DNA from 3 places in the Methylobacterium sp. CM6246 genome. Region 3 is predicted to be linked to each of the others. Evidence: predicted binding sites of a transcription regulator. Region 3 holds the regulator's gene; each other region holds the start of a gene.

Region 1 (7,382 bases), 1.2 Mb from region 3:
CTGCTGCTGCTTCAGGCGCAGAAGCTGATCAAGCTGAAGGACGGCGTCGGCATCCTGCCCACGGTGCTCGACGTGACCGACAATCCGAAGAAGCTTCAGTTCCGTGAGATCGACGCGGCCCAGTTATCGCGCAGCCTCGACGATCTCGATGCTGCGGTGATCAACACCAATTACGCGGTCGAGGCAGGCCTGAAGCCGGGCAAGGACTCGATCGCGATCGAGTCGTCGGTCGACAATCCCTACAGCAACTTCATCGCGGTTCGGGAGACGGACAAGAACGCTCCGTGGGTACCCAAGCTCGTCCACGCCTATCAGAACGATACGATCCGGGCCTACATCACGGACAAGCGGCCGGGGGAAGTGCCGGCCTTCTGAGGTCTGCGCGCGGTCGGAGCCTTCGGGACCGACCGCGCCGCCCTCCTCAGCCCTCGCCGAGGCGGAACGCCATGCGCAGCAGACCCTGCTGGGCCGCCACCGGACTCTCCACCGGCATCGGCGTCGGGCGGTCATCGGTGATCAGCGAATCCAGGTGCAGGATGCGGGCATGCAGCCGGCGCGCCCGCAGGATCAGCTGCTGGAGGCGCATCGGCAGCAGGGAGAAGTCCGACTGCTTCGGCGGCTCGGACTTGCCGAGCTTGACCCGATGCTTCTCCTGCAGCGCCTCCGCCGGGGTCATCTCGCCCTCCGACACCGCGCGCTGCACGAGCAGCCACGACGCGATCTGCATCAGCAGCGTCGTGAGGCGCATGCTCTCGGCCGCGTAGCTGAGCGTGGCATCCCGGGAAACCAGGCGCGACTCGTCCCGGCCCTGGCCGTCGAGATAGGCCGCCGTCTCTTCCACGAGCAGCATGCCGTCGCGGAACAGCGTCTTGAACGCCTCGGAATTGACGTAGGTCTTGCCGAAATCGACCCAGTCCCGATCGTCCCGGAACGTGACATCGAAGCCGTTCATGTGCCTCTCCTGTGCCGCCGACGGGCCAAGCCGTCCCGGACCGGGACATTCCGGCCATGGCTCTCGGGCGACGCCGCAATCCTAGCGCCGAACCGCGGCGGCATCAGGGTTAGATCTTCCTTAACCTTAATGAGCCGGCCGATGGTTAAGATATGGCGTACACGGCCAGCTGCAAGCATTCAAAAGGTGACCTGGACACCACCGAATACACGGTGCCTTGGACCGGTCTTGGAATCGGGCTCCCCTCGGGCGCGCAGGCCTTGAACAGGGGCGCGGCGGCGACGCCAGGATCAGTTGCATGACCCATTTCGAGACACCCGGAAGGTGTATCGCCGTCCGGGCTCGGCAGAGCCGGAGGCCCGAGCCGCTCGCAGCCGCGCAATCGTGAACGGGTCCAAGGGCTTGGTTCAGCACGTCGGCTCATGCCGAGCCGGTAGTCACCCCGGCGGTGGCCGTTTTAATGCTGATGCTGGTGACCGCCACCGGGCGCGCTCGCCCCGATCGGTGCAACCGAGAAGGTGACCGGCACGGTGCCGGCACGCTGGAACGTGAGCGTCCCGGACACGCTGTCGCCGGCCTTCGGGGCGCCCGAAAGGCCCTCGAACATCAGGTGATAGCCGCCGGGCTTCAGCTCCACGGTCTCGCCTGGCTTGACCGTCAGGCCTCCGGAGACCGGGGCCATCTTCATCACGCCGCCCTCCATCGACATGGAGTGGATCTCGCCCGAGCGCGCGAACGGCACCGCGGCGCCCGTCAGCGTGTCCGGGGCGGTGCCGGAGTTGCGGATCGTCACGTAGCCGCCAGCGACCTTGGCGCCGTTCGGCGTGGCGCGCAGCCAGGGCGTGTCGATCGTGAGGTCGCCGGCCTTGATCGGGTCGGCCTGGGCCGCCCCCGTGAACACGCTGAGGCCGAGGAGGGCCGCGCAAAAGATCTTCATCGGCATGCTTCCGTCCTGAGGATGATGATCGACCGAGACGACACGTCAGGCCCGCGCGGCCGGTCCTTATGAGGTAGGCGGAATCCTGCGCCGGCCGCGTTGCGGTGACATCTCTGCCACACTGGTCCACCCAGGACTGTTGTCGCCGTGCCGCATCCAGTCGCCACGTGCGCTGGCGCACGCCGACGCCACAATCCGGCCCCTTCGATAGGGAGTCTTAAGGCCATCCCGACACCGTGGCGACCGAGTACACCCGCTCTCGCCATGAACTGACGAACTCCGGACAAGAGCCAGCGACTGATGCGCATCAAGGCAACAAACCGGTTCACCGCCATGCTGGGCGTCGCCGCGCTCGGCACGCTCGGCCTCGGTGCCGCCGAGGCCCGCGACCAGGGCAACTATGCCCAGGCCGAATGGGCGCAGGACTACGCTTCGCCCGCCGCCATGCAGGTGCAGCGCGAGACCGTGCCGATCCTGTCGCCCCAGACCGTGTCGGCGACCGAGCAGATGGTCGAGCGCTACCGGGACATCGTCAACCGCGGCGGCTGGCGCCCGGTCTCCGGCGCCGACCGCCTGCGCGTCGGCGCCAAGGGCCCGGCCGTGGCCGCGGTGCGCCAGCGCCTGATCGTCACCGGCGACCTCGATCCGGCCGCCGGCGGCTCCGGCGTGTACGATTCGTACGTCTCGGCCGGCGTGAAGCGGTTCCAGGCCCGCCACGGCCTCAGCCAGACCGGCGCCATGAGCCTCGCCACCCAGCAGGCGATGAACGTGCCCGCCGACGTGCGGCTGCATCAGCTCGAGACCAACGTCGTCCGCCTGCGCTCCTATTCGGGCGATCTCGGCCGGCGCTTCGTGATCATGAACATCCCGGCCGCCCTGGTGGAGACCGTGGAGAACGGCCAGGTCGTCACGCTGCACGCCGCCGGCGTCGGCAAGATCGACCGCCAGTCGCCGATCATGAACACCAAGGCGACCCAGATCAACTTCAACCCGACCTGGACGGTCCCGGCTTCCATCGTGAAGAAGGACCTGATCCCGAAGATGCAGAAGGATCCGAACTACCTCACCGACAACAAGATCCACATCCTGTCGGGCAACGGTGAGGTCTCGCCGCGCTCCATCAACTGGAACTCGGACGAGGGCACGCGCTTCACCTACCGGCAGGAATCGGGCGCCGATTTCAACTCGATGGGAATCGTGCGCATCAACATCCCGAACCCCTACGGCGTGTTCATGCACGACACGAACACCAAGGGCGTGTTCGGCGACGATTTCCGCTTCATCTCGTCGGGCTGCGTGCGCGTGCAGAACGTGCGCGAGTACATCACGTGGCTCCTGAAGGACACGCCCGGCTGGGGCCGCGAGCAGGTCGAGCAGGCGATCGAGAGCGGCAAGCGCGTCGACGCCAACATCGCCCAGCCCGTGCCGGTCTACTGGACCTACATCACCGCCTGGGCGACCCCGGACGGCCTCGTGCAGTTCCGTGACGACATTTACAAGCGCGACGGCGTGAACGTGCCCTCGACCATCGGGGCGCCGACCCCGGTCGCCAGCGCCGAACCGCTGCCCCAGACTTTCGAGCCTGGCGACGAGGAGTAAGCGCTCCGCGCTTCGACCCTACGGGTTCATCCGAGGCCCGCACCCCGACCCGGGGTGCGGGCCTCGCGCGTTTGGGGCCGCTCTGTCATCCGGCAGTCAAATGCCTCTGCTTGGCCTTTGCCGCCGAGTAGGAGTCCCCGATGCCACGCGATTCGATCCCAGCGTCCGGACGTCTGACCCGCCGGGAGACCGTCGCCGGCGCCGCCGCCCTCTCGCTCCTGGCCGGCCGTGCCGGCGCGCAGGGATCCGCTGAGGCCACGGGCATCGTCTATGCCGTCGGGGCGGCCGGTTCCACGCGCGCGCCGCTGCCGGGCGTGCTGGTCTCCAACGGCCGGGAGGTGGTGCGGACGGACGGAGACGGCCGCTACCGCCTGCCGATGCCGGGAGACGGGGTGGTGTTCGTGATCAAGCCGCCGGGCTATGCCCTGCCGCGGGACGCCGACAACGTGCCCCGCCACTCCTACATCCACCAGCCCGGCGGGACGCCCGCGGGCCTCGGCCTGCGCTACAGGGGCCTCGCGCCTACCGGTCCGCTCCCGGCCTCGATCGACTTCACCCTGACGAAGGCCGACGAGCCGGCGGATTTCGACGTGATCCTGTTCACCGATCCGCAGCCCGAGAGCCGGTTCGAGCTCGACCACGTGCGCGACACCGCAGTCGCCCGGGCCATGGCGATCCCGGCGGCCTTCGGCCTCACCACCGGCGACGTGCTGTTCGACGACCTCTCGCTCTACGGCCGCTCCAACCGCATCGTCGGGCGGATCGGCCTGCCGTGGTACAGCCTGCCCGGCAACCACGACCTCAACATGCAGGCACCGGACGCCCGCCACAGCCGCGAGACCTGGAAGCGCGTGTTCGGGTCGCCGACCTACGCGTTCCGCCACGGGCGCGCGCTGTTCGTGATGATCGACAACGTCGAGTGGATGGGGCCGCCGGTGCCCGTGGGAGCCAACACCTACCGGGGCCATGTCGGTGAGCGCACGCTCACCTTCCTGAAGAACCTTCTGGCCGAGAGCCCGCCGGACGATTTGATCGTGCTGGCGACCCATATCCCGCTGGTGACCGATACCGGCGACGACCCGCGCAGCGCGACGATCGACCGGGCCGCGCTCCTCGACCTGTTGGCCGGCCGGACGGTGCTGAGCCTCGCCGGCCACACCCACACCACCGAGCACCATTACCTTGCGGAGCGGCACCACCACCACGTGATGACCGCCGTGTCCGGCTCGTGGTGGAGCGGGCCGGATACCCGCACCGGCATCCCGTCCGCCGACAGCCGCGACGGCACGCCGAACGGCTTCCACGTGCTCTCGATCCGCGGCACCGACTACACCACTCGCTTCGTCCCCGCCCAGGGCGAGCCGGACGCGGCGATGCGGATCGCCTTCGAGAGCGAATTGCGCCCGGCCGCCCCCGAGATCGTCCGGGCGAGCCACCCGATGCAGCGGCTGCGCCCGCCGGTCCCGCAGGACGCGCTGTCGGCGACCAACCTCGTGGTCAACGTGTTCGACGGCGGCCCGCGCACGAACCTCGCGATTCGGATCGGCGACCGGGCGCCGGCGCCGATGGCGCGGACGCGCCGGCTCGATCCGTTCGTGACCGAACTCTACGCCCGCTATCCCGAGACCAGGAAGAGCTGGGTGCAGGCGACGCCCTCGACCCACATCTGGACCGCGGGCCTGCCCGACGACCTCGCGCCGGGCGCCCACCGGGTCACGGTCGCGGGCACCGACGAGTACGGCCGGCCGATCCGCGCCTGCGTCGTGCTCGAAGTCACGGGCGACGGCGCGCGCGGTTAGGAGGTCACGTCGGTGCGAGCATGAACGCGGCCTGCGTCGCACGCGTCAACGCCGCGCGGAGGACCGTGATCGCGGCCATCAGGACGATGGTGAGCGCCGCGGCCTCCCACGGGCTTCGAGCGATCGGACCCCAGACGTTTTGGACGGCGAATAGGCTCAAGTTCGACGCGACCAGATAGATCAGGACGTGCCGACCGGGGCTGGTCCAGAGGCGCGGGACCGCGATGCGCCGCACGATCGCCATGCTGGCCGCCCGGTAGAGCAGCAGGAACAGCGCAGGCCCGATCACCCACACGGTCGATGGCGGGAACCGCGAAGGCAGGCTCCCGGTGATCGACGCGACGGTCAGGAGGGCGTAGGTCGCCGACGCGGCGAGGCAGAGATCGATGCCGCCGAAAGGCTCCGTCCTGTCGGCGTAAAAGGCCCCCAGGAACAGCCACATCGCGTACGGGGCGAGTGGGAAATACGTGTTGTCCGGCGCGGGGACGAAGATCGCCAGCCAGGGCAGATCGGGACCGTCGAACGGGAGACATCCGAACGCGGCCGAGGCTGCAACGCACGCCATCAGACAGGCCGGCCTGCGGACGACGTGCCCGAGCCCTCTGCCGAGCCAAACCATCGCGAGGCTCAGGACGAAGAACGAGGCGAGGAATTCGCTGTGGCCCGGCAGGTCCATCAGCGTCACCACGCCGAGGATCCGCGCCGCCGACCACCCGTTGCCGTCGGTCAGGATTACGGCTCCGATCCCGGACAGGTAGAAGGCCAGCAGGATCTTGGCCGGCCCCTGCAGCCGCTCCCACACCGGCCTAACCCGGCCGGACCGGGCGGACAGGGCCGTCCCCCAGCCGAATGCGAACAGAAATCCCGAGAAGCTCACGAGGTTGATGACGTTGGACAGGCCCGCCGTGAACCCGTCGATCGGGGCCTGGACGATCTGGACGACGTGGGCGAACACCATGCCCAGTACGAGGAACGTCTTGAAGACATCGAGTTCGACGCACCGATCCGTGCGGACATTCCGGATGGACAAGACGTGGCCTCGGACTGCGACATCGAAGCGGCGGCGAGGCCACGCTGTGCAGTCCCCATGGTCGTCGGGAAGGGTAAAGATCGCATGCTGTGGGCCTGCCGCGCGATCCCTGGGCAGCTCCGTCGAGGCTGCTGCGCAGCACACGGTCGAAAGATGCGGTCGGATATCCGCCATGACCGGCCTCAGCCGGCCCGGCCGATTGGACCGGAACCCGTCGAAGTCGCGTTGATGGCGACCGTGGCGTTGCGGTCGGGAACGCCGCGACGCCGGGGATCCGACACCGCGGACGCGATGGCGTTCCGCGAGGCCGCATTCCTGGGACGGCAGCCGACGCAACCCGGCGATCACGCCCGCAACGGCCATCAGCGGGCGACGATCAGATCCTTGATCCGCGCGGCGAGCGCCTCCATCGGGAAGGGCTTGGTCAGCACCTGCATGCCGGGCTCCAGGTGGCCGTGCCCCAGCACCGCGTTCTCGGCGTAGCCGGTGATGAACAGAACCTTGAGGTTGGGGCGCCGCTCGCGGCCGGCATCCGCCATCTGCCGGCCGTTCATCCCCCCGGGCAGGCCGACATCGGTGACGAGCAGGTCGATATGCACGTCCGACTGCAGGACCTTGAGCCCCGCGGTGCTGTCGGCCGCCTCGATCGCGGTATAGCCGAGATCCTCCAGCACCTCGGTGACCAGCATCCGCACGGACGGCTCGTCGTCCACGATCAGCACGGTCTCGTCCTGGCCGGCCCGCGCCACGCTGGAGAGCTGCAGGGCGACATCGCCGCCTTCGGCCTCACCGCAATGACGCGGCATGTACAGGCACACGGTCGTGCCCCGGCCGACCTCCGATTCGATCCGCACCTGGCCTCCCGATTGCTGCGCGAAGCCGTGGATCATCGAGAGCCCGAGGCCGGTGCCCTGGCCGATCGGCTTCGTGGTGAAGAACGGCTCGAACACCCGGGCGATCACCTCCGGGGGCATGCCGGTGCCGGTGTCGGTCACGCTCAGCACGAGATACGGGCCTTCGGGGAGGTCGTGCCGGAGGGCCGCGGCCCGATCCAGGTGGGTGTTG
Region 2 (7,382 bases), 1.7 Mb from region 3:
ATCTTGTGTGCCAGCCCGTTGCGTACGATCATCGCCCCACTCTCCCCGGGGCGCGGCCCGCCTTCGCGCGCGCACCCCGCCCCCGATTGTCCCGTCGCCCGGCCCGCGCCGCGCCCCTCGTCTCCGAGGCACCGTCGCGCATCGCGGTGAATGCCGGCTTAAAGGCGCGCGGTTCCGTGACCGCCCACGATGTGGTGGAAGCGGCGGGATGTGGCGAAGGTATGGCTCGACGGCGCGCAGGCGTCCGGGGGCGGCCTCCGGCACGCGTGCGGCCGGTCCGGTGTGTTCCCGAAGCCGCAGAACCGGGCTCGATCAGGGGATCGGAACGGATCCCAGCCGGGTGACGTGGCCCATCTTGCGGCCGGGCCGGGCCTCGCCCTTGCCGTAGAGGTGCAGGTGGGCGCCGGGCTCGGCCAGCAGGCCCGACCAATCGTCGGCCTGGGCGCCGATCAGGTTGCGCATCTCCACCGGCAACCCGCCGATCCGGGCCGAGTCGCCGAGCGGCCAGCCGCACACCGCGCGGACATGCTGGGCGAATTGCGAGGTCGTCGCCCCCTCGATGGTCCAGTGCCCGGAATTGTGGACCCGCGGCGCGATCTCGTTGACCACCAGCCGCTCGGCTCCGTCCTGGCGCACCAGGAACATCTCGACGGCGAGCACGCCGACATAATCCAGCGCATCGGCGATCCGCTTGGCGATGTCGAGGGCGGCGCGGGCGGTCTCGGGCGTCAGGCCGGGGGCCGGCACCCGGGTCAGCGCCAGGATGTGGTCGCGGTGCTCGTTCTCGCACAGGTCGAAGGCCGCGAAGCCGCCGTCACGGCCGCGGGCGGCGACCACCGAGACCTCGCGCTCGAACGGCACGAAGCCCTCCAGGATCAGCGGCGCGCCGCCGAACTCGGCGAACAGCGCGTTGCGGTCGCCCTCGGCGCGCTCGCGCAGGATGCGCTGACCCTTGCCGTCGTAGCCGAACCGGCGGGTCTTGAGCACCGCCGGAAGGCCGAGCGCCGCGATCGCCCGGTCGAGGTCATCGGGCGTGTCGACCGCCTGGAACGGGGCGGTCGGAATTCCGAGCCGGTTGATGAATTCCTTTTCGCTGAGGCGATCCTGGGTGGTGGCCAAAGCTTCGGCGTTCGGGTGCAGGGGCGCGTGCCGGGCCAGGATGTCGGCGGTGGCGCGCGGGATGTTCTCGAACTCGTAGGTCACCGCGTCGACGCTGCGCGCGAAGGCGGCGAGCGCTTGCGGGTCGTCGTAGGCCGCGCAGGTCGTCCGGGCGCAGACGTCGAAGGCGGGGCTGTCCTGATCGGGCGCGTAGACGTGCACCTTCAGGCCGTAAGCGGCCGCCGCGAGCGCGATCATGCGCCCGAGCTGCCCGCCGCCGACGATGCCGAGGGTGGAGCCGGGCTTCAGGGGTGTGTCCGTCACGAATGCGTTTCCGTCACCGGCCGCTCGGCCACCGACGCGGTCTGGGCCGCGCGCCACGCCTCGAGCCGCTCCGCCAGGCCCGGATCGCCGAGCGCCAGCACCGCGGCCGCCAGCAGCGCCGCGTTGACCGCGCCGGCCCGGCCGATCGCCAGCGTCCCGACGGGAATGCCGGCCGGCATCTGGACGATCGACAGCAGGCTGTCCTGGCCGGACAGGGCCTTCGATTCCACAGGAACGCCGAAGACCGGCAGGCGGGTCATCGCGGCCGCCATGCCGGGCAGGTGCGCGGCCCCGCCGGCACCGGCGATCACGACCTTGAACCCGTCCGCCACCGCGCCCTTGGCGAAGGCCACGAGCCGGTCCGGGGTGCGGTGGGCCGACACGATCCGGGCGTCGTACGGCACCGCGAGCGCATCGAGCGTCTCGGCGGCGTGCCGCATGGTCGCCCAGTCGGACTGACTGCCCATGATGATCGCGACGGGAGGCGACGCCATCGTATGTCCCGGCAAAAGAGGCCGCTTACAGGCGAGGCGGCCCGGCGGCAAGGCGGCGGGCCAGTGCGTCCACCGGCATCGGTGGACCGTCCCGGAAGATGGTTTCCGGCTTCCGGTGCGACGCGCTGCGCTCGCTCACCCCGAACCGGCATCCACTTCGGCGGCGCGCTCTAAGCGATGATATCGGGGGTGAGGGCATCCTCGATATGGTAGATCCGGTCGCGCAGGGTCAGCTTGCGCTTCTTCAAGCGCTGGATCTGAAGCTGATCCCCAGCGACGCTGCGCTCCAGCGCCTCGATGGCGCCGTCGAGGCCCCGGTGCTCCTCGCGCAGACGACTCAGCTCGGCCTCGAGGTCCGACTGCGCGCTCTCACCCGACTCGTCCGCCATCATCACCCGCGGGATCGAAGACCGTTCCAGATCGAAGAGCATGCGTTACGCCCCGCCGCGGGACAAGCCGGCCGTGCAAGCATTCGTGAGGCTTGGCCGGAGAAAAGGCTTCGACAGGTGCGGCATCCTGTGCCAGTCTCTATGTGTCGGAACAATGACAGGAGATTCGACTCATGTCGCTGCAGACGCATTTGAGCCAACTCGCCCGGAAGCACGAAGCCCTCGAGCGCGAGATTCACGAGGCGATCCACAGGCCTTCTGCGAACGACCTCCACATTGCCGAACTGAAGCGACGGAAACTTCTTCTCAAGGACGAAATCAAAAGGCTGCAAGCCGGCAACGATACGTTGCACTGAGCGACGCCTGACTGTCCCACGAACATACTTTCAAGATGAGAACCGCCGTATCGGTCCGCCCGGTGCGGCGGTTCTCTGCACGCGTGTTTTACGCTCTTCCAACCGAGACCCCGTCGCGAGGCGCCCGCGCCACTGAGCCTCGAAGGCGCCCTCCAGATGCAGCCGCGATCCCTGGAACCCTCCTTCGAGGCCTCCGCTTCGGTCCAGAACATCAGAATGATGGGACTGGGTAGGAGAAGCCGGCTCTTCGGCTGAGCCCGGTAGCGATCCATAAGCGCGTTATCATCCACTTGGACGACCGCTCGCGCGCGCAAAAAAATCAGAATCGGCTAATCTCTCCGGGATGCCGCCGGAGAGCGGCTCCGAGGACACGCCGCGCCCATGACCACCGCCAGCCTGCCGGGCCGCTATCCCGAGATCTATGTCGCGGCGCGCCGCGACCCGGAGGCGTTCTGGCGCGAGGCGGCCCGGGCGCTCGACTGGTCGCGCGCGCCCGAGCAGATCTTCGCGCCGGACGCCGGGCCCTACGGCCGCTGGTTCCCGGACGGGACGCTCAACGCCTGCCACAACGCGGTGGACCGCCACGCCGACGGGGCGCGGGCCGAGCAGGCGGCGATCCTGTACGATTCCCCCGTCACCGGCACGAAGCGCAGCATCAGCTACCGGGCCCTGCGCGATTCGGTGGCGACGCTCGCGGCCGTCTTGGCCGATCTCGGCGTCGGCAAGGGCGACCGGGTGATCCTGTACATGCCGATGGTGCCCGAGGCCCTGTTCGGCATGCTGGCCTGCGCCCGGCTGGGCGCCGTCCACTCGGTGGTGTTCGGCGGCTTCGCGGCGAACGAATTGGCGGTGCGGATCGAGGATGCGGCCCCGAAGGTGGTGCTGGCGGCCTCCTGCGGCCTGGAGCCGAACCGGGTGGTCGCCTACAAGCCGCTGCTGGACCTCGCGATCGCCACCTCCCGGCACAAGCCCGACGCCTGCCTGATCCTGCAGCGTCCTCAATGCGCCGCGACGCTCGTCGCGGGCCGCGACCACGATTGGGCCGAGGCCGTCGCGGCCGCCGAGGCGGCGGGCAAGCGCGCCGCCTGCGTGCCGGTGGCCGCCACCGACCCGCTCTACGTCCTCTACACCTCCGGGACGACCGGCAAGCCGAAGGGCGTGGTCCGGGATACCGGCGGCTACCTTGTGGCGCTCGCCTGGTCGATGCCGAACCTCTACGGCGTCCGGCCCGGCGAGACCTATTTCTGCGCCTCCGATATCGGCTGGGTGGTCGGCCATTCCTACATCGTCTACGCGCCGCTGCTGCACGGCTGCACCACGGTCCTGTACGAGGGCAAGCCGGTAGGCACGCCCGATGCCGGGGCGTTCTGGCGGGTGGTCGCCGAGCACGGCGTAGTCTGTCTGTTCACGGCGCCGACGGCCCTGCGCGCGATCAAGAAGGAGGATCCGGCCGGGGCGCTGGTGGGCGACTACGACCTGTCCGCCTTCCGCAGCCTGTTCCTGGCCGGGGAGCGGGCCGACCCGGATTCGGTCGCCTGGGCCGAGCGGGCGCTGGATCGCCCGGTCATCGACCATTGGTGGCAGACCGAGACCGGCTGGCCGATCGCCGGCAACCCGTTGGGCCTCGGCCTCCTGCCGGTCAAGCACGGCAGCACCTGCGTGCCGATGCCGGGCTACGCGGTCGCGGTCCTGGACGAGGGCGGCAAGCCGGTCCCGCCCGGCACGATGGGCACCATCGCGATCCGGCTGCCCCTGCCGCCCGGCTGCCTGCCGACCCTGTGGGGCTCGGACGCCCGGATGCAGTCGAGCTACCTCGCCACCTTCCCGGGCTACTACGACACCTCGGATGCCGGGGTGATCGACGCCGACGGCTACATCACCGTGCTCGGGCGGACCGACGACATTATCAACGTCGCGGGCCATCGCCTGTCCACCGGCGGCATGGAGGCGGTGCTGGCCGGCCACCCCGATGTCGCCGAATGCGCGGTGATCGGCATCCGCGACGCGCTGAAGGGCGAGGTGCCCTGCGGCTTCGTGGTGCTCAAGGCCCGGGTCGACCGCGCGCCCGAGGACATCGAGCGCGAGTTGGTCGCCAAGGTGCGCGACGAGATCGGGCCCGTGGCTGCGTTCAAGCTGGCGCTCACCGTGCCGCGCCTGCCGAAAACCCGGTCCGGCAAGATCCTGCGCGCCACCATGAAGCGCATCGCCGACCACGAGCCCTGGACGATGCCGGCGACCATCGACGACGCCTCCGTCCTCGACGAGATCGGCGCCAGCCTGAAGGGACGGGGGATCGGCGCGGATTGATGATGCGTCGCGATACGGGCTCCCGAAGGGCCCGAGGCCCTTCGGCGGGGTTCGGGGGGCGCAGCCCCGAATCCGGGCGAAGCCGGACACCAGGGCTCCGCCCCGGACACGCAACGGGCCGCCGACCCTTTGAAACCGCGACCGTTTCGAGACGCGTCGCGACCGTATCTTGCGCTGCGGCATCCGTTCACCATCTCTAGACCATCCAACCGGATGGGCTGGAGAGGGCGAGGCGATGGCAGACACCGTACCGGAACTCCGGCCCAAGGTGCCGGATAGCGAGAAGATCACGATCAACCTGGGCTTCGTCGATCTCGGCCGGGTCGACCTGATGGTCCGCGATGGGTTCTACGCCAACCGCGCCGACTTCATCCGCACCGCGGTGCGCAACCAGCTGGACCGGCAGGAGGAGGCGGTGCGCCAATCCGTGGCCCGCCGCCAGCTGCGCCTGGGCGTCTCACACTATTCCCGCGCCTCCCTGGAGGCCGCCCGGGATGCCGGCGTGCCCCTGCACATCCAGGTCCTCGGCCTCGCCACGGTGGCGACGGACGTCACACCCGAATTGGCGCGCGCCGCCATCGCCTCCGTGGAGGTGCTGGGGGCGTTCCAGGCCAGCCCCGCGGTCAAGGCCGCCCTGGCCGACCGGATCGCCTGAAGAATTTCCCGACCGCACAGCCGGGCGCAGCCGCCGGCCGTGTCCGAACCCCGCCCGCAAGGAACGGCCCGATGAAGCACTTCCCCAAGCTGGACTTTTTGAACTTCGACCTGTCCAAGATGAAGCTCGGCGGGTTCGGAGGCCCCGGCTCGGCCGAGGCCGAGGGCAAGCGCGCGGCCCGAGCCGCCCGGATGACGGCCGCCATGGGCCGGTTCCAGAGCCAGCAGGCCGACGCCTTCGCCCGCTGGGCCGAGGCGCGCGAGCGCCCGGCCGAGACGACCGGGGGCGCCCCGATCATCGACATGGAGGCGCCGCAGGCCCCCGGCGACGCCTGGACGCCCCCCAAGCCGAGTGCCGAGCCGGACCACGCCGCCCCACACGTCCCCCCACACGCCGCCGACATCGCCGCGGCGGTGATGCGGACCGTGCGCGACGGCCTCGCGCGGAGCGGACTCCCCACCGGCGCTTTCGCGGAGGGCTTCGCGGGAGCCCCCGTGCAGCAGCCCGGACGGCCCGCCGCCGCGACCGTGCCGGCCGGCGCCCGGTTCGAGGACAGAACCTTCACGGCCGCCGCGGGCAGCCGCCGCTACAAGGTGTTCGTGCCGAGCGGCTACACCGGCCAGGCGCTGCCCGTCCTCCTGATGCTGCACGGCTGCACCCAGAACCCGGACGACTTCGCCGCCGGGACGCGGATGAACCGCCTCGCCGAGGCGCAGACCTTCCTGGTCGCCTATCCGGAGCAGCCCCAGTCGGCAAACATGCAGCGCTGCTGGAACTGGTACGCCACCAGTGACCAGACCCGTGACGCCGGAGAGCCGGCCCTGCTCGCAGGCATCGCCCGGGCGGTGGTGGAGGAGTTCTCGGGCGACCCGAACCGGGTCTACGCTGCGGGTCTCTCGGCCGGGGGTGCTACGGCGGCGATCCTGGCGGCGACCTATCCGGACCTGTTCGCGGCGGTGGGCGTCCATTCGGGCCTGGCCTGCGGCGCGGCCCGGGACGTTCCCTCGGCCTTCGCCGCCATGAAGGGGCAGGGCAGCGCCCCGGGCCGCAACCGGCAGGCGGTCCCGACCATCGTGTTCCACGGCGACATCGATCGCACCGTGCACCCGGCCAACGGCGATCAGGTGGTCGCCCAGGCCATGGCGCCCACGGGCCTCGCCGAGACGGTCGACCGGGGCACGAGCCCGGGGGGCGTCGCCTACACCCGAACGGTCCGCAAGGACGCCGCCGGCGGGACCCAGCTGGAATACTGGATCCTGCACGGGGCAGGGCATGCCTGGTCGGGCGGCAGCCCGGACGGCTCGTTCACCGAGCCCCGCGGGCCGGATGCGAGCGCCGAGATGGTCCGGTTCTTCCTCGGCCATGCGCGCAAGGCGGGTGGCCGAGCCTGACCGTCCGGGCGGGACGAGGTTCAGTCGGCCTCACCCCCCTCGGGTGCCTCGTCCGAGAGGTCGGCCGAGGGGACCGGCCGCGACAGGGCCGGCGCATAGGCCCCCGGCATCGTGGCGGTCGTGACCGAGGCGGGTAGGCGCCGTGGGCCCGGCTCGGCGGGGATCAGCGTCGCGCTTGCCGCGACGAAGCCCGCCAGCGCCCGCAGATCCTCGGGCTGGCGCGGGTCGCGTGAGACGAGCGCCGCGTCGTGCTGCAGGCGCAGGTTGCAGGCCTGCGACGGCAGACCACCTGCCGGCGTGCAGGCGTCGTGGCGGGCGCAGGCGGCGTCGAGGGCATCGATCGGCGGCAGCGGCGCGTTGTTGCCGGG
Region 3 (7,382 bases):
TGCCTTCGTCTCTGCGGCGCGATGTCATGCCGATGTCATCTCCCTGTCGTAACGCCCGGCCCATCGGGCGGCCGGCGCCGGGTCTCTTGGAAGACCGGCCGCACAGCTCTGCCGCGGGCATGGGCTTGCCGGCGGAGAGGCGCAGGCTCTCGCCCGACGGCAATGGAGATACCCTTGAGACCCTTTGCTTACGCGCTCGCCGTCGGCCTCGCCACGGTCCAGCTGGCGTCCGCGGCACTCGCTGCCGACATCACGGGAGCCGGTGCCACCTTCCCGTTCCCGGTCTACTCGAAGTGGGCCGAAGCCTACCGCAAGGAGACCGGCTCCGGACTGAATTACCAGTCCATCGGCTCCGGCGGCGGCATCAAGCAGATTCAGGCCAAGACCGTTGATTTCGGCGCCACCGACGCGCCACTCAAGGGCGAGCAGCTGGCCAAGGATGGCCTCGTCCAGTTCCCCACCGTGATGGGCGGTGTCGTGCCGGTGGTGAACATCGCCGGCCTCGAGCCCGGGAAGCTGAAGCTCACCGGCGACATCCTGGCGGACATCTACGCCGGCAAGATCTCCAAGTGGAGCGACCCGCGGATCGCGAAGCTCAACGACGGCGTGAAGCTCCCGGACGCCACCATCACCCCGGTCTACCGGTCGGACGCCTCGGGCACGACCAACATCTTCACCACCTACCTGTCCCAGGCGTCCGAGACCTGGAAGAAGGAATACGGCGCGGCCACGACGATCTCCTGGCCGGTCGGGCAGGGCGGCAAGGGCAACGAGGGCGTGACCGCCACCGTCAAGCAGGTGCCGAACGCCATCGGCTACGTCGAATCCGCCTACGCCAAGCAGAACAAGCTCGCTTACGCCCTGCTGCAGAACAAGGCCGGCAAGTATCCGCAGCCGGACGACAAGGCGTTCCAGGCCGCCGCCGCCAGCGCCGATTGGAAGTCGGCCCCGGGCTTCGGTATCTCTCTGACCAACCAGCCGGGCGACGATGCGTGGCCGATCACGGCGGCGACCTTCATCCTGGTCCACAAGGAATCGGCCGATGCGGCCAAGGCCGCGGATACGCTGAAGTTCTTCGATTGGGCCTATAAGAACGGCGATAAGCTCGCCTCAGACCTCGATTACGTGCCGCTGCCGGATAACGTCGTCGCTCTGATCCACGAAGAGTGGAAAACCGTGAAGGGCAAGGACGGTAAGCCCGTCTTCAACATGTGAGTGAGATGGGGAGGGGGTCGCGGCCCCCTCCCTCGCATCGCGGCCCGCACCGCGCTACCACGCCTCCCTTCGCAGAGAATCGCGGATGTCCGCTTTGACCGAGACGATTGCCCTCGCCCGACCTCGCGCCGCCGCCGCGCGCAAGGGACCGAGCCGGAACCTCGACACCCTGTTCCGGGTCTGCTCCTACGGCGCGGCCCTGTTCGTGCTCGTGGTGCTCGCCGGAATCCTGGGCTCGATCCTCTACGGCGGCTGGCCCGCCTTCCGGGAATTCGGGTTCGCCTTCCTGACCTCCAGCGCCTGGAACGTCGGGACGGAGCAGTACGGCTCCCTGGTCGCCGTCATCGGGACCGTGGCCTCCGCCACGCTGGCACTCCTGATCGGCGTCCCGGTCTCCCTGGGGATCGCCGTCTACCTTACGCAGCTCTGCCCAGGCTGGGCCCGCAAGCCAGTGGCGATGACCATCGAGCTGCTCGCCGCGGTGCCGAGCATCATCTACGGCATGTGGGGCCTGTTCGTGTTCGCGCCGCTCTTCGCGCGCTTCGTCCAGATCCCGGTATCGAACATCGTCGAGGGCCTGCCGATCGTCGGCACGCTGTTCTACGCCCGGGTCCCGTCCGGGGTCGGCGTGTTCACCGCCGGCATCATCCTGGCGATCATGATCGTGCCGTTCATCGCCTCGATCGCCCGCGACATGCTCGACCAGATCCCGACCGTTCTGCGCGAGAGCGCCTACGGCATCGGCTGCACGACCTGGGAGGTGGTCCGCCACGTGCTGGTGCCGCAGGCTTCCGTCTCGATCATCGGCGCGATCATGCTCGGCCTCGGCCGCGCCCTCGGCGAGACCATGGCGGTGACTTTCGTGATCGGCAACGCCAACCGCCTCTCAGCCTCGATCTTCGACCCGAGCTCGACCATCGCATCGCGCATCGCCAACGAGTTCAACGAGGCCGACGGTCTCCAGCTCAACGCCCTGATGGCCCTGGGCTGCATCCTCTTCATCATCACCTTCGTGGTGCTCATCATCGCCCGGCTGCTGACGCGCCGCGTCAAAGCTGCCTGAGGAGGGCTCTCGATGGACGCGTCCAACCCCATGGCCTTCAACACCGCCGCGCCGCGCCGCTCCGGACGGGTCCGCCCCAGCCGGCGGATCGCCGACCGCGTGCTGCGCACCGCCTGCCTGGTCGCCACGATCGTGGGCGCCGTGGTGCTCGGCTCGATCCTGCTGATGCTGATCATCCAGGGCGTGCAGGGCTTTACGCCCGCCATGTTCATGCACCCGACCCCGGGCCCCGGCTCCGAGGGCGGCGGCATCGCCAACGCGATCCTGGGTAGCCTGGTGCTCACCGGGATCGGGATCACGATCGCGACGCCGGTCGGCGTCATGGCCGGGACCTACCTGGCCGAGTACGGCCGGTTCTCGAAGATCGCCGGGCTGATCCGCTTCCTCAACGACATCCTGCTCTCGGCGCCGTCGATCCTGATCGGCCTGTTCGTCTACACCCTGATGGTGCGGCCGATGGGGACCTATTCGGGCTGGGCCGGCGGCGTGGCGCTCGCCATCATCGCCGTGCCGGTGATCGTACGCACCACCGAGGACATGATGCGCCTGGTGCCCGGCACCCTGCGCGAGGCCGGGGCCGCTCTCGGGGCCCCACCCTCGACGGTGATCATCAGCGTCACCTGGCGGGCGGCCTCGGCCGGCATCGTCACGGGGATCATCCTGGCGCTGGCCCGCATCGCCGGCGAGACCGCGCCGCTCCTGTTCACCGCGCTCAACAACAATTCGTGGTTCTCGCCCGACCTCATGGGCGGCGTCGCGAACCTTCCGGTCATGATCTACCAGTTCGCCCTCTCACCCTATCCGAACTGGCAGAGCCTCGCCTGGGCCGGGGCGCTCCTCATCACCGCGACGATCCTGGTGCTGTCGATCATCGCCCGTCTCGTCATCAAGCCGCAGATGTCGCGCTAAGACCCTTCTCGAGGACACGACGATGAACGCCGCTTCCGCGATCCCCACGGTCGATCTCACCCGCAACCACGCCAACGAGGGCGGTGCGGTCCGGATCGCCGTGAAGGGTCTGAACTTCTACTACGGCAGCTTCCACGGGCTGAAGAACGTGGACATCAACTTCCACGACCGCCAGGTCACGGCCCTGATCGGGCCGTCCGGCTGCGGCAAGTCCACGCTGCTGCGCTGCTTCAACCGGATCTACAGCCTCTACCCGGAGCAGCGGGCCGAAGGTCAGATCATGCTCGACGGCGAGAACATCCTCGACCCGTCCGTCGACCTGAACGACCTGCGCTCGCGGATCGGCATGGTCTTCCAGAAGCCCACGCCGTTCCCGATGTCGATCTACGACAACGTGGCCTTCGGGCTGCGCCTCTACGAGAAGCTGCCGAAATCCGAACTCGACGGACGGGTGGAGCAGTCCCTGCGCAAGGCCGCCCTCTGGGACGAGGTGAAGGACAAGCTGCGCCAGGCGGGCACCGGGCTCTCCGGCGGCCAGCAGCAGCGCCTGTGCATCGCCCGCACCGTGGCCCAGAGCCCGGAGGTGATCCTGTTCGACGAGCCGACCTCGGCGCTCGACCCGATCTCCACGGGCCGCATCGAGGAACTGATCGAGCAGCTGCGCGACGAGTTCACCATCGTGATCGTCACGCACAACATGCAGCAGGCTGCCCGCATCTCGCAGTTCACCGCCTTCATGTACCTGGGTGAATTGATCGAGTTCGGCCCCACCAACCGCATGTTCATGAACCCTGTGGAGCAGCGGACCCAGGATTACATCACCGGGCGGTTCGGTTAAGCCAATCGCGGAAGTTTCGCGGAAGAGTTGATGACCGGATCGGCACATGTTTGCGCGTCGATCTCAAGACGCGGAGCCGCGCCCGATCGGAATTCGACCGGGCGCTACTCCGAGGCATGTTGCGTTGACCTGGGAACATCGGCCTATTCCGGTTGTTTTTGTCGCGTGCCGAAATCTGCTCCGCTCCGCATCATGACGTGAACTATCCAAGGGACTGGGTACCGGGAAACGTACAACGGTATCCGTGATCGCAGCGGCGGGTTTCCGCCAGACCTCGCGGATCAAGGTTTGCGGGACGCCATCGAAGGATCCACCATGCCCGGCCATATCGTCAGTTCCTACGACACCGACCTGGATGACCTGCGTCGCTCGATTTCCGAGATGGGCGGCGTCGCCGAGAAGATGGCCGCCGAGGCGACCGATGCCCTCGTCCGCCGGGACGATACGCTCGCCCAGGCGGTGATCCTCGCCGACAAGCGCCTCGATGCGCTCCAGCGTGACATCGAAGAGCGGGCAGTGCTGCTCATCGCCCGGCGTCAGCCGCTGGCGATCGACCTGCGCGAGACCATCTCGGCAATCCGCGTGTCCGGCGATCTGGAGCGGATCGGCGATCTCGCCAAGAACGTCGCCAAGCGGGTCGTCGCGATCTCCGATCAGGCGCCTGCGCAGAAGATCGTGCTCGGCGTGCGCCACATGAGCGACCTCGCGGAAGCTCAGCTCAAGGATATCCTCGACGCCTATGCCAGCCGCGACATCAAGGCGGCCTACGATGTCTGGGAGCGGGATGGCGAGATCGATGCCCTGTACAATTCGCTGTTCCGCGAACTCCTCACCTACATGATGGAGGATCCGCGCAACATCTCGTTCTGCACGCATCTGCTCTTCTGCGCGAAGAACGTCGAACGCATCGGCGACCACACCACCAATATCGCCGAGACGATCCATTACCTCGCCACCGGTGAGACGCTGGCGGGCGAGCGGCCGAAGAACGACGCGTCGAACTACGCGACGGTCGGGCCTGCCGCCACGGCCCCGTGACATGCGGTTCGCGGTTCCTCCGCAGCGCGCACTCCCACCTGCGGGACAAAGCCCCGGTGGGAGTGCGCGTGGGTTGAGGAATCACGGCCCCTGCCGCACCATCGGCGCGTCCGGGCCCTCCGGCGCGGTTGATTCGATGCGTGCCGAATTCGGAACGGGTTATCGAACGTGAGCATGCAAGTCCTGATCGTCGAGGACGAGGAGGCGCTGACTACCCTGCTGCGCTACAACCTGGAGGCCGAAGGATTCCTGGTGGATTCGGCCAGTCGCGGTGACGACGCCGAACTGCTCCTGGCCGAGCGCACGCCCGATCTGGTCCTGCTCGACTGGATGCTGCCCGGCCTCTCGGGCATCGAGTTGTGCCGCCGCATCCGGGCCCGGCGCGAGACCGAGCGTCTGCCGGTGATCATGCTCACCGCGCGCGGCGAGGAAGGCGACCGGGTCCGCGGGCTCGGAACCGGCGCCGACGACTACATCGTCAAGCCGTTTTCGGTGCCGGAACTGCTGGCCCGCGTTCGGGCGCTGCTGCGTCGGGCCAAGCCGGCCCACGTCGCCGACCGTCTGGCGGCGGGCGACATCGAGCTCGACCGCTCCGGCCACCGGGTCCGGCGCGCCGGCGAGGAACTCCATCTCGGACCAACCGAATTCAGGCTGCTGGAATTCCTGATGCTGGCGCCAGGCCGGGTTTTTTCCCGTGAACAGCTCCTCGACGGGGTCTGGGGCCACGACGTCTACATCGACGAGCGCACCGTGGACGTACATGTCGGGCGGCTGCGTAAGGCGCTCAACGCCCCCCGGCAGGCCGACCCGATCCGCACCGTGCGGGGCTCGGGATACGCCTTCGACGAGACGTTTTCCCTCGAAGCCTGAAGACCTCCAGCCCGTCGGGGCGGAACGGCGCGCCTGCCTCCTCGGTCAGCGTGCCAGCGCTGCGCTCTTACCGGAGGCGGCCGGTACCACCTTCAAGGCCGCCAGCACCGTTCCCTCGGTGAGGATCTGCGGCAGCACCTGTGCCTCCCCAGTGCCCGTGTAGAGCAGGTACAGCGGGACGCCGCTGCGCCCATGCGCCTCCAGCAGGCGGGTGATCTCGGGGTTCTGGTTGGTCCAGTCGCCCTTCAGGTAGGTCACACCCCGATCCTTCATGGCGGCCCGCACGGCCTTCGTGGACAACGAGGTCGTCTCGTTGACCGCGCATGTGATGCACCAGGCGGCGGTCATGTTCACGAAGACCGGCCGCCGCGCGTTCACCAAGGCGTCGAGACGCGCCTGCGTGAAGGGCTCGACGCCCTCTGCGGCGGCCTGGGCGACGGGCACGGCCCGGTCGCGATCGAGGGTCAGGGTCAGTGCCCCGACGGCGACGACCGTCAGCAGCGCGACGCCCTGGACGACGGGTCCGACCCGCGAAGCGGCGACGCGCCCGTGCTCCCAGGCCCAGGCCGCGAAGCCCACCAGCACGAGGCCGATCAGCCCCACCAGAAGCCCCTGCGGGCCGACCTGCTGGGCCAGGACCCAGATCAGCCACGCCACCGTTGCGTAGACCGGGAAAGCCAGAACCTGCTTCAGGGTTTCCATCCAGGCGCCCGGCCGCGGCAGCGCCCGCAGCGCCGGCGGCCACAGGGTCAGCGCCAGGAAGGGCAGGGCGAGGCCCAAGCCCAGGCTGGCGAACACCGCGAGCGCGACGCCGGCGCTCTGGGTCAGCGCGAAGCCCACGGCCGAGCCCATGAACGGTGCCGTGCAGGGGGTCGCCACCAGGGTCGCGAGAACGCCCGTGAAGAATGAGCCGCTGAGACCCGAGCGCCGGGCGAGCCCGTCTCCGATGGCGGTGAGCCGACCGCCGACATGGACAACCCCCGACAGGCTCAGGCCCATGGCGAGCAGCAGATAGGCGAGCCCGGCCACCACGGCCGGCGATTGCAGCTGGAAGCCCCAGCCGATCGCGGCCCCGCCGCCCTTGAGGGCGAGCAGCAAGCCTGCAAGGCCTAGGAAGCTCGCCATCACCCCAGCCGTGTAGGCGAGGCCGTGCAGGCGCACGCGCGCCGCGCTCTCGCCGGCATGCCGGACGAGGCCGAGCACTTTGATCGACAGGACGGGAAAGACGCAGGGCATCAGGTTGAGGATCAGCCCGCCCAGGAAGGCCAGGCCCGCCGCGGTCGCCAGGGTCAGCGCGTCGAAGGCCGGGGCGACCGGTTGGGCTGCGGCGGAGGCCTCGGGTGCAGCCACTGGGACCGGTGCAACCGGCTCGTCCCCGTACGCGAAGGCCAGGCGATGCGTTTCGGCACCGGTCGTCTCCTCCACGGTGAGCACGCCCGGCAGGGCGGC

Evidence for each region. The regulator PhoB, encoded in region 3, activates phosphate uptake and scavenging genes when phosphate is short. The targets are predictions, from matches to a motif close to TGTCATNNANCTGTCAT.
Region 1: the regulator PhoB is predicted to act here: its motif matches at 3,572-3,588, upstream of ACYQPG_RS28505 (calcineurin-like phosphoesterase C-terminal domain-containing protein).
Region 2: the regulator PhoB is predicted to act here: its motif matches at 2,449-2,465, upstream of ACYQPG_RS14950 (YdcH family protein).

What each region holds. Positions count from the first base shown of each region.
Region 1 covers NZ_JBTXKY010000001.1:5,904,013-5,911,394, reverse strand. The annotation lists gene ACYQPG_RS28525 (MetQ/NlpA family ABC transporter substrate-binding protein) at 1-375, shown strand, start outside; gene rcdA (protease adaptor protein RcdA) at 422-952, opposite strand; partial or broken gene ACYQPG_RS28515 (copper chaperone PCu(A)C) at 1,410-1,841, opposite strand; gene ACYQPG_RS28510 (L,D-transpeptidase family protein) at 2,190-3,488, shown strand; gene ACYQPG_RS28505 (calcineurin-like phosphoesterase C-terminal domain-containing protein) at 3,629-5,287, shown strand; gene ACYQPG_RS28500 (heparan-alpha-glucosaminide N-acetyltransferase domain-containing protein) at 5,292-6,317, opposite strand; gene ACYQPG_RS28495 (PAS domain-containing hybrid sensor histidine kinase/response regulator) at 6,680-7,382, opposite strand, start outside.
Region 2 covers NZ_JBTXKY010000001.1:3,041,881-3,049,262, forward strand. The annotation lists gene ACYQPG_RS14930 (tetratricopeptide repeat protein) at 1-32, opposite strand, end outside; gene ACYQPG_RS14935 (5-(carboxyamino)imidazole ribonucleotide synthase) at 313-1,422, opposite strand; gene purE (5-(carboxyamino)imidazole ribonucleotide mutase) at 1,419-1,916, opposite strand; gene ACYQPG_RS14945 (YdcH family protein) at 2,087-2,308, opposite strand; gene ACYQPG_RS14950 (YdcH family protein) at 2,479-2,661, shown strand; gene ACYQPG_RS14955 (propionyl-CoA synthetase) at 3,043-4,968, shown strand; gene ACYQPG_RS14960 (CopG family transcriptional regulator) at 5,204-5,623, shown strand; gene ACYQPG_RS14965 (extracellular catalytic domain type 1 short-chain-length polyhydroxyalkanoate depolymerase) at 5,695-7,014, shown strand; gene ACYQPG_RS14970 (hypothetical protein) at 7,035-7,382, opposite strand, start outside.
Region 3 covers NZ_JBTXKY010000001.1:4,739,618-4,746,999, reverse strand. The annotation lists gene pstS (phosphate ABC transporter substrate-binding protein PstS) at 175-1,215, shown strand; gene pstC (phosphate ABC transporter permease subunit PstC) at 1,301-2,278, shown strand; gene pstA (phosphate ABC transporter permease PstA) at 2,291-3,187, shown strand; gene pstB (phosphate ABC transporter ATP-binding protein PstB) at 3,210-4,025, shown strand; gene phoU (phosphate signaling complex protein PhoU) at 4,341-5,063, shown strand; gene phoB (phosphate regulon transcriptional regulator PhoB) at 5,238-5,933, shown strand; gene ACYQPG_RS22935 (protein-disulfide reductase DsbD family protein) at 5,979-7,382, opposite strand, start outside.